3 regions of the Streptomyces sp. NBC_00414 genome follow, and region 3 is predicted to be linked to each of the others. Evidence: riboswitches for the same ligand, from Rfam matches in the RefSeq annotation. Region 3 holds a riboswitch; each other region holds the start of a gene.
The links. Region 3 has a riboswitch for cyclic di-AMP ahead of OHS59_RS12765 (M23 family metallopeptidase). Riboswitches for the same ligand answer to the same signal wherever they lie in the genome.

Region 1 (3,248 bases), 3.0 Mb from region 3:
GTGCCCGGTCTGTACTTCACCGGGCTGCCGGCGGCCGCCTCGTACGGTCCGGTGATGCGGTTCGTGTGCGGGACGGAGTTCGCCTCACCGCGGCTGGTCCGGCATCTGGCGGGACGGCACCGCTGAAACCGGGGCGCGGGCGCACTCGATGGGAGCGCGCGCGGGCGTACGCGGGCGGTCGGGAGAGGGGCGTGAATCGGGTCGGTGGAGTGGCCGATATGTCATGGGATCGGCCTGAACTCCCGGGGCCTGCTGGGACACGCGACGACGCGTGGGGTGGTCGAGGTGTCGGACGACGTCCGGTTCCCGTCGAGTCGCTGGGGGATTCGGTCCGTATTCTCTGATCATGGCCCCCCCGATTGCATATTCACTCATCGCCACTGACCTGGACGGGACGCTCCTGCGAGGCGACGACACCCTCTCGGACCGGTCGCGTGCCGCACTGGCGATGGCGGTCGGGGCAGGCGCCCGGCACCTCGTGGTGACGGGGCGCCCCGCGCCGCGCGTACGCCCGCTGCTGGACGAACTGGGCAGCCAGGGGCTCGCGGTGTGCGGACAGGGCGCGCAGTTGTACGACGCCGGCGCGGACCGCATGGTGTGGTCCGTCACGCTCGAACGTGAGCTGGCCGAGGTGGCTCTCGGCAAGATCGAGGCGGAGGTCGGCGAGGTGTACGCGGCCGTCGACCAGGACGGTGTCGACGGTCTCACGCTCATCGAGCCGGGCTACGAGATGCCCCACCCGACGCTGCCGGCGGTACGGGTGCTGCGGCGCGACGACCTCTGGACGCAGCCCATCAGCAAGGTGCTGCTGCGCCACCCCCTGCTCTCCGACGACGAGTTGGCGTCGGCCGCCCGTGGAGCGGTCGGTTCGCTCGCCACCGTGACGATGTCCGGGCCCGGTACCGTCGAACTCCAGCCATGCGGCATCACGAAGGCGACGGGTCTCGCGCTCGCCGCCGGCCGGCTGGGCCTCACGTCGGCGCAGACCATCGCCTTCGGGGACATGCCGAACGACATCCCGATGTTCGACTGGGCCGCGCGCGGGGTCGCGATGGCCAACGCCCATCCAGAACTCAAGTCCGTCGCCGACGAGATCACCCTCTCGAACGAGGACGACGGCATCGCGGTGGTCCTGGAGCGCATGTTCTCCGGCGCCGGGACCGGCCGGACGGGCCCCCTCGTCGGCCGACAGGCCGGTCCGGGAGCCCGCTCGGGCGTCGGTCAGTAGGCTCCGAAGACGTTGTCGATCGAGCCGTACCGCGCGGCGGCGTAGTTGCACGCCGCCGTGATGTTGGCGACCGGGTCGAAGGGGTCCAGCGACGTACCGGTCACGTGGTACGCCGTGAAGGTCGGGTCGATGACCTGGAGGAGCCCCTTCGACGGCGTACCGGCGACCGCGTTGGAGTCCCAGTTGTTCATGGCCTGCGGGTTGCCCGACGACTCGCGGATGATGTTGCGGTAGATGCCGTCGTAGCTGCCCGGGATCCCCTGCTGGGCCATGACGTCCAGCGACTGCTTGATCCAGCCGTCGAGGTCGTCCGTGTAGGTCGTCGCGGCGGCCGGGGTGACGGCGGACGCCGTGGTCGCCTTGGCGGTCTTCGCCGGGGTCCGGCCGTTCTTGGTGCCCACGGTCAGCTTGAGGCCCGGGCGGATGGCCGAGGGGTCGTTGCCGATGACCGCGCGGTTGGCCTTGTAGAGCTTCTTCCAGTCGCCCGTGGTGCGCGCCTTGGCGATCTTGGACAGCGTGTCGCCCTTGACCACCTTGTACGTGACCAGTGAGACCTGCGGGACCGCGTTCGGAGCGGCCTGCGCCGCCTGGACGGGCTGCGCGGCGTGGGCGCCGGTGGCTCCCACGAGGGGGAGCGCGAGTGCGGCTCCGCCCGTTCCGGCGGCGACGATGCCACGGATGAGGGTGCTGTTTCCGGGACGGCGGTGCTTGCCTCGTGCGGGCATGGCGAATTTCCTCTCCGGCGCCTGCGAGGTGAGCTGTCGGGTTCGGGCGGGAGATGCCCGGTCGCGTGGTGTGCGCGACTTCACCCCTAGCCGTTCCGATATCCGGACCGGCGGCTTACCTGGGTCCCCCGCTCCTGCCGTACGCGAGTGAATGGGTGGCTGGGTTTTCCGGGCGGCGGCAGGATTAGGCGATCCGTCCGGAGTGACGTGAACGTATGCGAGAGCACATGCAGTGAACAAGCCCTGAATTCGCGCAGCGGCGGCCATGGCCTGCCTTGTCGGGCGGATATCCCTTGATCAAAACGGAAGGCAAAGTTCAACTTGCTTTCCGTGAAGGGAAGTCGACGGAACCGACAAAACGATCACTTCGGGCAGGCGTGACCCAATTCACGGACGCAGATGGGGGATTAAGGAAACGGTTCTCCAATTCGGGCAAGTCGGATGTCTTCGGGATGTTACGGCGACTTACGCCCCATATTGAGGGGATAATGTCCGTAAGAAAGGTGATACGCCATCTTCTGTGGACGCCGGACGATCAGGCGTCGCAGGTGGTCACAGCTCGGGCACAGGTGAGGCCCGCACTCCTGGAATTCACCGGGGGGCGCGGGCCTCACCGTGAATGAGCGCCGGTCGTTCGTGGAGCGCGTGAACTCATCCCGCCGTACGCGGAATCCGCTTCTCCCAGGTGCGGTGGAAGATCACCTCGTCACCGTCCTTGCAGATCACTTCGTTCGAGGTGATGAAGTCCGCCTCGTCGCAGGTGATTTCGGAATGCGACTCGACGCTCGCGTCCCAGGGCATTTCCGGTCGGTGCAGCCGGACGGACCAGTCGGACCGGGCGCGCGCCGACAACGGATCGGACTCATTGATCGTGTACGTCTCCAGCGCGTCCTCGGTGAATTCGAGCCCGTCCGGATAGACGCGTGTGCCGCCGTATCGCGGATCCACTTCGAGACGCCACTCACCCTTGGCGACATCGCGGACCACGAGGCGCTCGGGGCGCGGATCGTCCAGCGTGGCGGGGAAGTTCACACCCAGCGGAGCCGACTGCTCCGGTTCCGCGAAGGCGATGGAGGGGTCCGACTCCTGCGCGCGGAGCGGGAGTTCCAGGACGCTCCCCGACGGAGTGAGGGTGAAGCCCGCCTCCGAGCCCGGCTGGGGCCAGATCCACGGCCAGTACGCGGAGGAGACGGCGAGCCGGATGCGATGGCCGGGAGGGAAGGCGTGGCCGATGCCGTTCAGCTCGAAAAGCACCTCCTCCGTAGAGCCCGGTTCCCAGGGAACCACCCGGTCAC
Region 2 (3,248 bases), 1.4 Mb from region 3:
ATCCCCCTGCTCGGTGCGAGCGGCGCGAGTGCCGCCAGCGGAACGACCTGGGACGCGGTCGCCGAGTGCGAGAGCGGTGGCTCATGGAGCGCCGACACCGGCAACGGGCTCTACGGCGGACTCCAGATGACCCAGGAGACCTGGGAGGAGCACGGCGGCCTCGACTACGCGCCGAGCGCCGACCAGGCCAGCCGCTCGCAGCAGATAGCCGTCGCCGAGAAGATACTCGCGGACCAGGGGACGGGTGCCTGGACGACCTGCGGTCTCGTCGCCGGCCTGACGCAGGACTCCGACTCCGCGGACGTCGACACGGGCCTCGCCGAGGACGCCGGCTCGTCGGCCGACTCGGATGCGACAAAGGGGAGCAACGACTCCAAGTCCGACTCGTCCACCGACGGTGACTCCGACGCCGCGGACGACTCCGGCTCGGACGCACAGGGATCGGACAGCCCGTCCACCGACGCCACGGCGAAGGCGGACGACCCGGACAAGTCCTCCCAGAACGACGAGGCTTCGACCGACGCCGAGGCCGACAGCTCCGGCCGTCACCGCGGCGTCAGCGCCGAAGAGGTCGACACCGCGCCCCGCGCGGACGACTACGCCGGCCGGCACGCCTCGCGCAGCGACAGCACCTCGCGCGTCCTCGCCGACGAAGGCTCGTACGCGGTCCGCTCCGGGGACAGTCTGTCGAGCATCGCCGACTCCCTTGGCATCGACGGCGGGTGGAGCGAGCTCTACGCCGCGAACAAGGACAGCATCGGCGCCGACCCGGACTTCATCATCCCCGGTCAGCGCATCGCCGTCGACGGCTGAGCGCTCGCGAGCAAGTAGTGATCAAGCCGCCGAATCGGGCGAAAACCAGCGGTAGTTCGCGTTGAATGTCCGATTTGGCGAATTGAGACATGGATCTCAAGACCCCTGATCGTCTTTGAAATTCGGCACGGCCCGTGTCTACGGTCGTGACCGCTCGCCATTGGTGAGCCCCGACGGTCGCACGCCGAATCCTGCCAACGGCCGTACGGGAACAGTCGACGCGTAAAGCGCCGTAGGCAGGAGCGGGGGACCCAAGGTAAGTGCCGGAACCGGTCGTCGAGACCGGGAACGGCTTGGGGTTAAGCCGCGTGACAGCAGTGTCACGCGGCCGGGCAACTCACTCGGCCCGAACCCGACAGCTCACCTCGCAGGCGTCGGTGAGGGGATCACTTCATGCTGCTTTCGAACAAGGGCAAGCACCGTCGCCCGTCCAAGGCCACCCGTATCGCCACGCTGGCCGGTGTCACCACCGCCGCCGTCGCCGTCCCGCTGATGGGCGCCACGGGAGCCTCCGCCGCCACCGCCTCCGAGTGGGACACCGTCGCCCAGTGCGAGTCCGGCGGCAACTGGTCGATCAACACCGGCAACGGCTACTACGGCGGCCTGCAGTTCTCGTCCTCCACCTGGGCCGCGTACGGGGGCAGCTCGTACGCCTCCACCGCCGACCAGGCCTCCAAGTCCCAGCAGATAGCCGTCGCCGAGAAGGTTCTCGCGAGCCAGGGCAAGGGTGCCTGGCCGAGCTGTGGCGTAGGCCTGTCCGGTGCCTCGACCGGTGGCGGTTCGGCTCCCGCGGACTCGAACTCGAACGGTTCCGGCCAGAGCACCACGCAGCCGCAGCCGCAGAACTCGCAGTCCTCCGAGGAGCGCGCCTCGCGTTCCCAGGACCGTCCGGCCGCGAAGAAGACCGTCGAGACCCCGACCGGCAAGAAGGTCGAGAAGGGTGACGGCGAGTACAAGGTCGTCAAGGGCGACACCCTCAGCGAGATCGCCGCGAAGGAGAAGGTCAAGGGCGGCTGGGCGAAGCTCTACAAGCTGAACGACGACATCGTCGACGACGCCGACTTCATCTTCCCGGGCCAGCAGCTGCACCTCAGCTGACCCCCGAGCAGCCGCGCCGCGGCTGACCCCCGGCGGTCGCACCCCCCCACTTCGGTAGTGCGGACGGCACCTTCCGGCCGAGGCCCTGGCCGCTCAGCCTCGGCCGGAGTTCCGGTCCGCGACCGGATCGCGACTGAACCACAGCGCTCTCACATCCGTGTCCTCCATAGTGGAGGTCCCGTGAGGGCCACCCCCGTCCCCCACGGGCCCCCGCTCCGGTGCGTGTTCCCCCGTACGCACCGGGGCGGGGTTTTTTCTTGCCGCTTTACCGCCTCGCTTTGTTCCGTTCGGAAACAATTTCCTCTCGGTTCCGTCCAGGGGGCGGTCGAGGGCTGGCCGATCCCCGGCAGCCGGTTAGGCTCATCCCGCGGGGCCACCACGGCCTGCGCGCAACCGGGCCTCCGGCCCGGCACAGCTTGTGTCACATCCCAGAAGGAGATGCTCGTGCCGTCCATCGACGTCGTCGTAGCCCGGGAAATCCTGGACTCCCGAGGCAACCCCACGGTCGAGGTCGAGGTCGGCCTCGACGACGGCAGCACGGGTCGTGCCGCCGTTCCGTCCGGTGCCTCCACCGGTGCCTTCGAAGCAGTCGAACTGCGTGACGGAGACCCCAACCGCTACCTCGGCAAGGGTGTCGAGAAGGCCGTCCTCGCCGTCATCGAGCAGATCGGCCCGGAGCTCGTCGGCTACGACGCCACCGAGCAGCGCCTCATCGACCAGGCGATGATCGACCTGGACGCCACCGACAACAAGGGCTCGCTCGGCGCCAACGCCATCCTCGGCGTCTCCCTCGCCGTCGCCCACGCCGCCTCCGAGGCCAGCGACCTGCCGCTCTTCCGCTACCTGGGCGGACCGAACGCGCACCTGCTGCCCGTCCCGATGATGAACATCCTCAACGGTGGGTCGCACGCCGACTCCAACGTCGACATCCAGGAGTTCATGATCGCCCCGATCGGCGCGGAGTCCTTCTCCGAGGCCGTGCGCTGGGGCGCCGAGGTCTACCACACCCTCAAGAAGGTCCTGAAGAGCCGCGGCCTGTCCACCGGCCTCGGCGACGAGGGCGGCTTCGCCCCGAACCTCGGCTCCAACCGCGAGGCCCTCGACCTGATCGTCGAAGCCATCAAGGAAGCCGGCTACACCCCCGGCGCGCAGGTCGCCCTCGCGCTGGACGTCGCCGCGTCCGAGTTCTACAAGGACGGCAAGTACGAGTTCGAGGGCAAGTCCCGCTCGGCCGCCGAGATGACCGAGTACTACGAGGAGCTCGTCGCCGCGTACCCGCTGGTCTCCATCGAGGACCCGCTGTACGAGGACGACTGGGCCGGCTGGAACGTCATCAC
Region 3 (3,248 bases):
CGGCGACCCCCAGCTCGCCCTGACCGCCGTCCAGCGCGTCCTCGACATCACCGCGGAGGAGGTCCAGGAGGTCGCCAAGGCCCGCCTGCGCCCCGACAACCGCGCGGTGCTGGTCTACGAGCCGGTCGCCGCCGAGGAGACCGACGCCCCCGGGACCGACGCCGCCGCTGACAACACCGACGAGGAGGCGGCCAAGTGACCGAGCTCGCCACGATGGAGTTCCACCCGCAGCCCCAGGCCGGCGAGGCCAGGCCCTGGGCCTTCCCCGCGCCCGAGCGCGGCACCCTCGGCAACGGCCTGACGCTGTTGCGCTGCCACCGCCCCGGCCAGCAGGTCGTCGCCGTGGAGGTGATCCTGGACGCCCCGCTGGAGGCGGAGCCGAAGGGCCTGGACGGCATCGCCACGATCATGGCGCGAGCCTTCTCGGAGGGCACCGACAAGCACTCCGCCGAGGAGTTCGCCGCCGAGCTGGAGCGCTGCGGCGCCACCCTGGACGCGCACGCCGACCACCCCGGCGTACGGCTCAGCCTCGAAGTCCCCGTCTCCCGGCTGCCCAAGGCGCTCGGCCTGCTCGCCGACGCGCTCAGGGCGCCCGCGTTCGAGGACGGCGAGATCGAGCGGCTGGTGCGCAACCGGCTCGACGAGATCCCGCACGAGACCGCCAACCCGGCCCGGCGGGCCGCCAAGGAGCTGTCCCGGCAGCTCTTCCCGGCGGACTCCCGGATGTCGCGCCCGCGCCAGGGCACCGAGGAGACGGTCACCGCGATCGACTCGGCGGCCGTACGCGCCTTCTACGAGAAGCACGTACGCCCCGCCACGGCCACCGCGGTCGTCGTCGGAGACCTCACCGACGTCGACCTCGACGCGCTGCTCGGGGACACGCTCGGCACCTGGACCGGATCGCAGGCCGAGTCGCGTCCCGTGCCCTCGGTGACCGCCGACGACACCGGCCGGGTGATCATCGTCGACCGTCCCGGAGCCGTCCAGACGCAGCTGCTCATCGGCCGCGTCGGCGCGGACCGGCACGACCGTGTGTGGCCCGCCCAGGTGCTCGGCACGTACTGCCTCGGTGGCACCCTCACCTCCCGCCTGGACCGTGTCCTGCGCGAGGAGAAGGGATACACCTACGGCGTGCGGGCGTTCGGCCAGGTTCTGCGCTCCGCCCCGGACGGGACGGGCATCTCGATGCTCGCCATCAGCGGCTCGGTGGACACCCCGAACACCGGCCCGGCGCTCGACGACCTCTGGAAGGTGCTGCGCACCCTCGCCGCCGGGGGTCTGACGGACGCCGAGCGTGACGTCGCCGTGCAGAACCTGGTGGGGGTGGCGCCCCTGAAGTACGAGACCGCGGGCGCCGTCGCGGGCACGCTGGCCGACCAGGTCGAGCAGCACCTGCCGGACGACTTCCAGGCGACGCTGTACAAGCAGCTCGCCGCCACCGGCACCGTGGAGGCCACCGCGGCCGCCGTGAACGCCTTCCCGGTGGACCGTCTGGTGACCGTCCTCGTCGGTGACGCCGCGCAGATCGAGGGGCCCGTCAGGGCCCTCGGAATCGGCGAAGTCAGCGTCGTGGCACCGGAGTAGGTACTGGCAGCAGGTGGGGCCCGGGTGACCGACGAGTCGCCCGGGCCCCTTTTTCATACTGCTGCCCGTACCGCCTTCCTCCCTGATTGTCTGCATTGAGGCGGAAGTTGCCCGTATTGGTGGAGAGGTTGCCTGTCTGCCCTGTGGCGTGCGCTACAAAAGTGTTGATCCGTTTGTCTATTGAAAGAGGCGCCGCTTAGCGTCGGTCCGGCTGTTCGTCAGGCACTGCGCCGCGTCCGCGGCACCGGACAGTCATCGCCGAGTCCCCGCATGGCGCGAGCCAGGGGAGCCGGGGACCCACGTCCCTGGGGTGAATCGGACGCCCTTCCCGAAGGGGGTCCGTAGGAGACCTTCCTGCTCCGAACCCGTCAGCTAACCCGGTAGGCGAGAAGGAAGGAAAGGACCAGCCACTTCATGGCGTTCACCCGCGCCACGGGGAAGCACCGTCTTCCCAGCCGCATGACGCGCACGACCCGCAGGACCGTCGGCGTCGCAGCCCTGGCCACCACCGGTGTCGTGGGCACACTGGCCGCCCCGGCGTTCGCCGCCGAGAGCGAGATCGAGCAGACCGGCCCCCTCCGGGCCGTCACCATGGGTGACTCGGTCGCCCACGAGATCGACGCCCAGGCCGCCGCCCAGCGGCAGGCCGCCGAGCAGGACGCGGCCCGCGAGAAGGCCGAGGCCGCCGCGAAGAAGCGCGCCGAGGAGGCCGCGGCCAAGGCCAAGGCGAGGGCCGAGAAGGAGCGCGAGGCCGAGGCCCGCGCGGCCCGCGAGAAGGAGCGCAAGCGCCTCAACGCCTACACCGCGCCGATCGCCGGCTCGTACGTCTCGACCTCTTACCAGGCCGGCGGCGGCATCTGGTCCTCCGGCAGCCACACCGGCATCGACTTCCACGCCGCCAGCGGCACCGCCGTCCACGCGGTGGGCTCCGGCACCGTCGTGGAGGCAGGCTGGGGCGGCTCGTACGGCAACCAGGTCGTCATCAAGATGACCGACGGCACGTACACCCAGTACGGGCACCTCTCGTCCATCGGTGTCTCGGTCGGCCAGACGGTCACTCCGGGGCAGCAGATAGCCCTCTCCGGGGCGACCGGCAACGTCACGGGGGCGCACCTGCACTTCGAGGCGCGGACGACCGCGGAGTACGGATCCGACATGGACCCCGTCGCGTACCTCCGCGGGCACGGCGTCAACGTCTGACCGCACGGCATCTCTGTACGGACGTACAGCACCGCATCCGCGCGAAGGCCCCGGCTCACCGAGCCGGGGCCTTCGCGCGATCCCGTCGCCTCAGATGGGCCCGTAGGTACCCGTACGACCGCTTCCGGTCACTTCCGCACCGGACGACTGCCTGTTCGGAGACGTGGTGTGTCCAAAAAATATCCATGGATTCCCGGCTGCCTTCGGAATTTCCCGTTCTCTGCAATAGAGTCACCGAACAAGCGTCAATCGACCGCGTTTCGCGGGGATTAAGGCGGAGGTTCGGTCATGCGTATTCCCGCGCGCTCGGTATGCACGGCGATCCGTGACGACATCGTCGCGGGTGTCTACGGGCGCGGCAGCCGGCTCACCGAAGAACTGCTCGCGCGCCGCTACGGCGTCTCGCGGGTCCCCGTGCGCGAGGCGCTGCGCACCCTGGAGGCGGAGGGCTTCGTGGTCACCCG

Region 1: another riboswitch for cyclic di-AMP. It lies ahead of OHS59_RS26185 (LysM peptidoglycan-binding domain-containing protein); the one in region 3 lies ahead of OHS59_RS12765 (M23 family metallopeptidase).
Region 2: another riboswitch for cyclic di-AMP. It lies ahead of OHS59_RS18625 (transglycosylase family protein); the one in region 3 lies ahead of OHS59_RS12765 (M23 family metallopeptidase).

The regions. Positions count from the first base shown of each region.
Region 1 is NZ_CP107935.1:6,018,465-6,021,712, forward strand. Features, by position in the region: gene OHS59_RS26175 (FAD-dependent oxidoreductase) at 1-126, shown strand, start outside; gene OHS59_RS26180 (HAD family hydrolase) at 347-1,228, shown strand; gene OHS59_RS26185 (LysM peptidoglycan-binding domain-containing protein) at 1,222-1,953, opposite strand; cyclic di-AMP (ydaO/yuaA leader) riboswitch at 1,957-2,121, opposite strand; gene OHS59_RS26190 (CocE/NonD family hydrolase) at 2,605-3,248, opposite strand, start outside.
Region 2 is NZ_CP107935.1:4,345,017-4,348,264, reverse strand. Features, by position in the region: gene OHS59_RS18630 (transglycosylase family protein) at 1-813, shown strand, start outside; cyclic di-AMP (ydaO/yuaA leader) riboswitch at 1,032-1,202, shown strand; gene OHS59_RS18625 (transglycosylase family protein) at 1,207-1,911, shown strand; gene eno (phosphopyruvate hydratase) at 2,356-3,248, shown strand, end outside.
Region 3 is NZ_CP107935.1:2,979,910-2,983,157, reverse strand. Features, by position in the region: gene OHS59_RS12775 (M16 family metallopeptidase) at 1-199, shown strand, start outside; gene OHS59_RS12770 (M16 family metallopeptidase) at 196-1,584, shown strand; cyclic di-AMP (ydaO/yuaA leader) riboswitch at 1,831-1,985, shown strand; gene OHS59_RS12765 (M23 family metallopeptidase) at 1,999-2,784, shown strand; gene OHS59_RS12760 (GntR family transcriptional regulator) at 3,073-3,248, shown strand, end outside.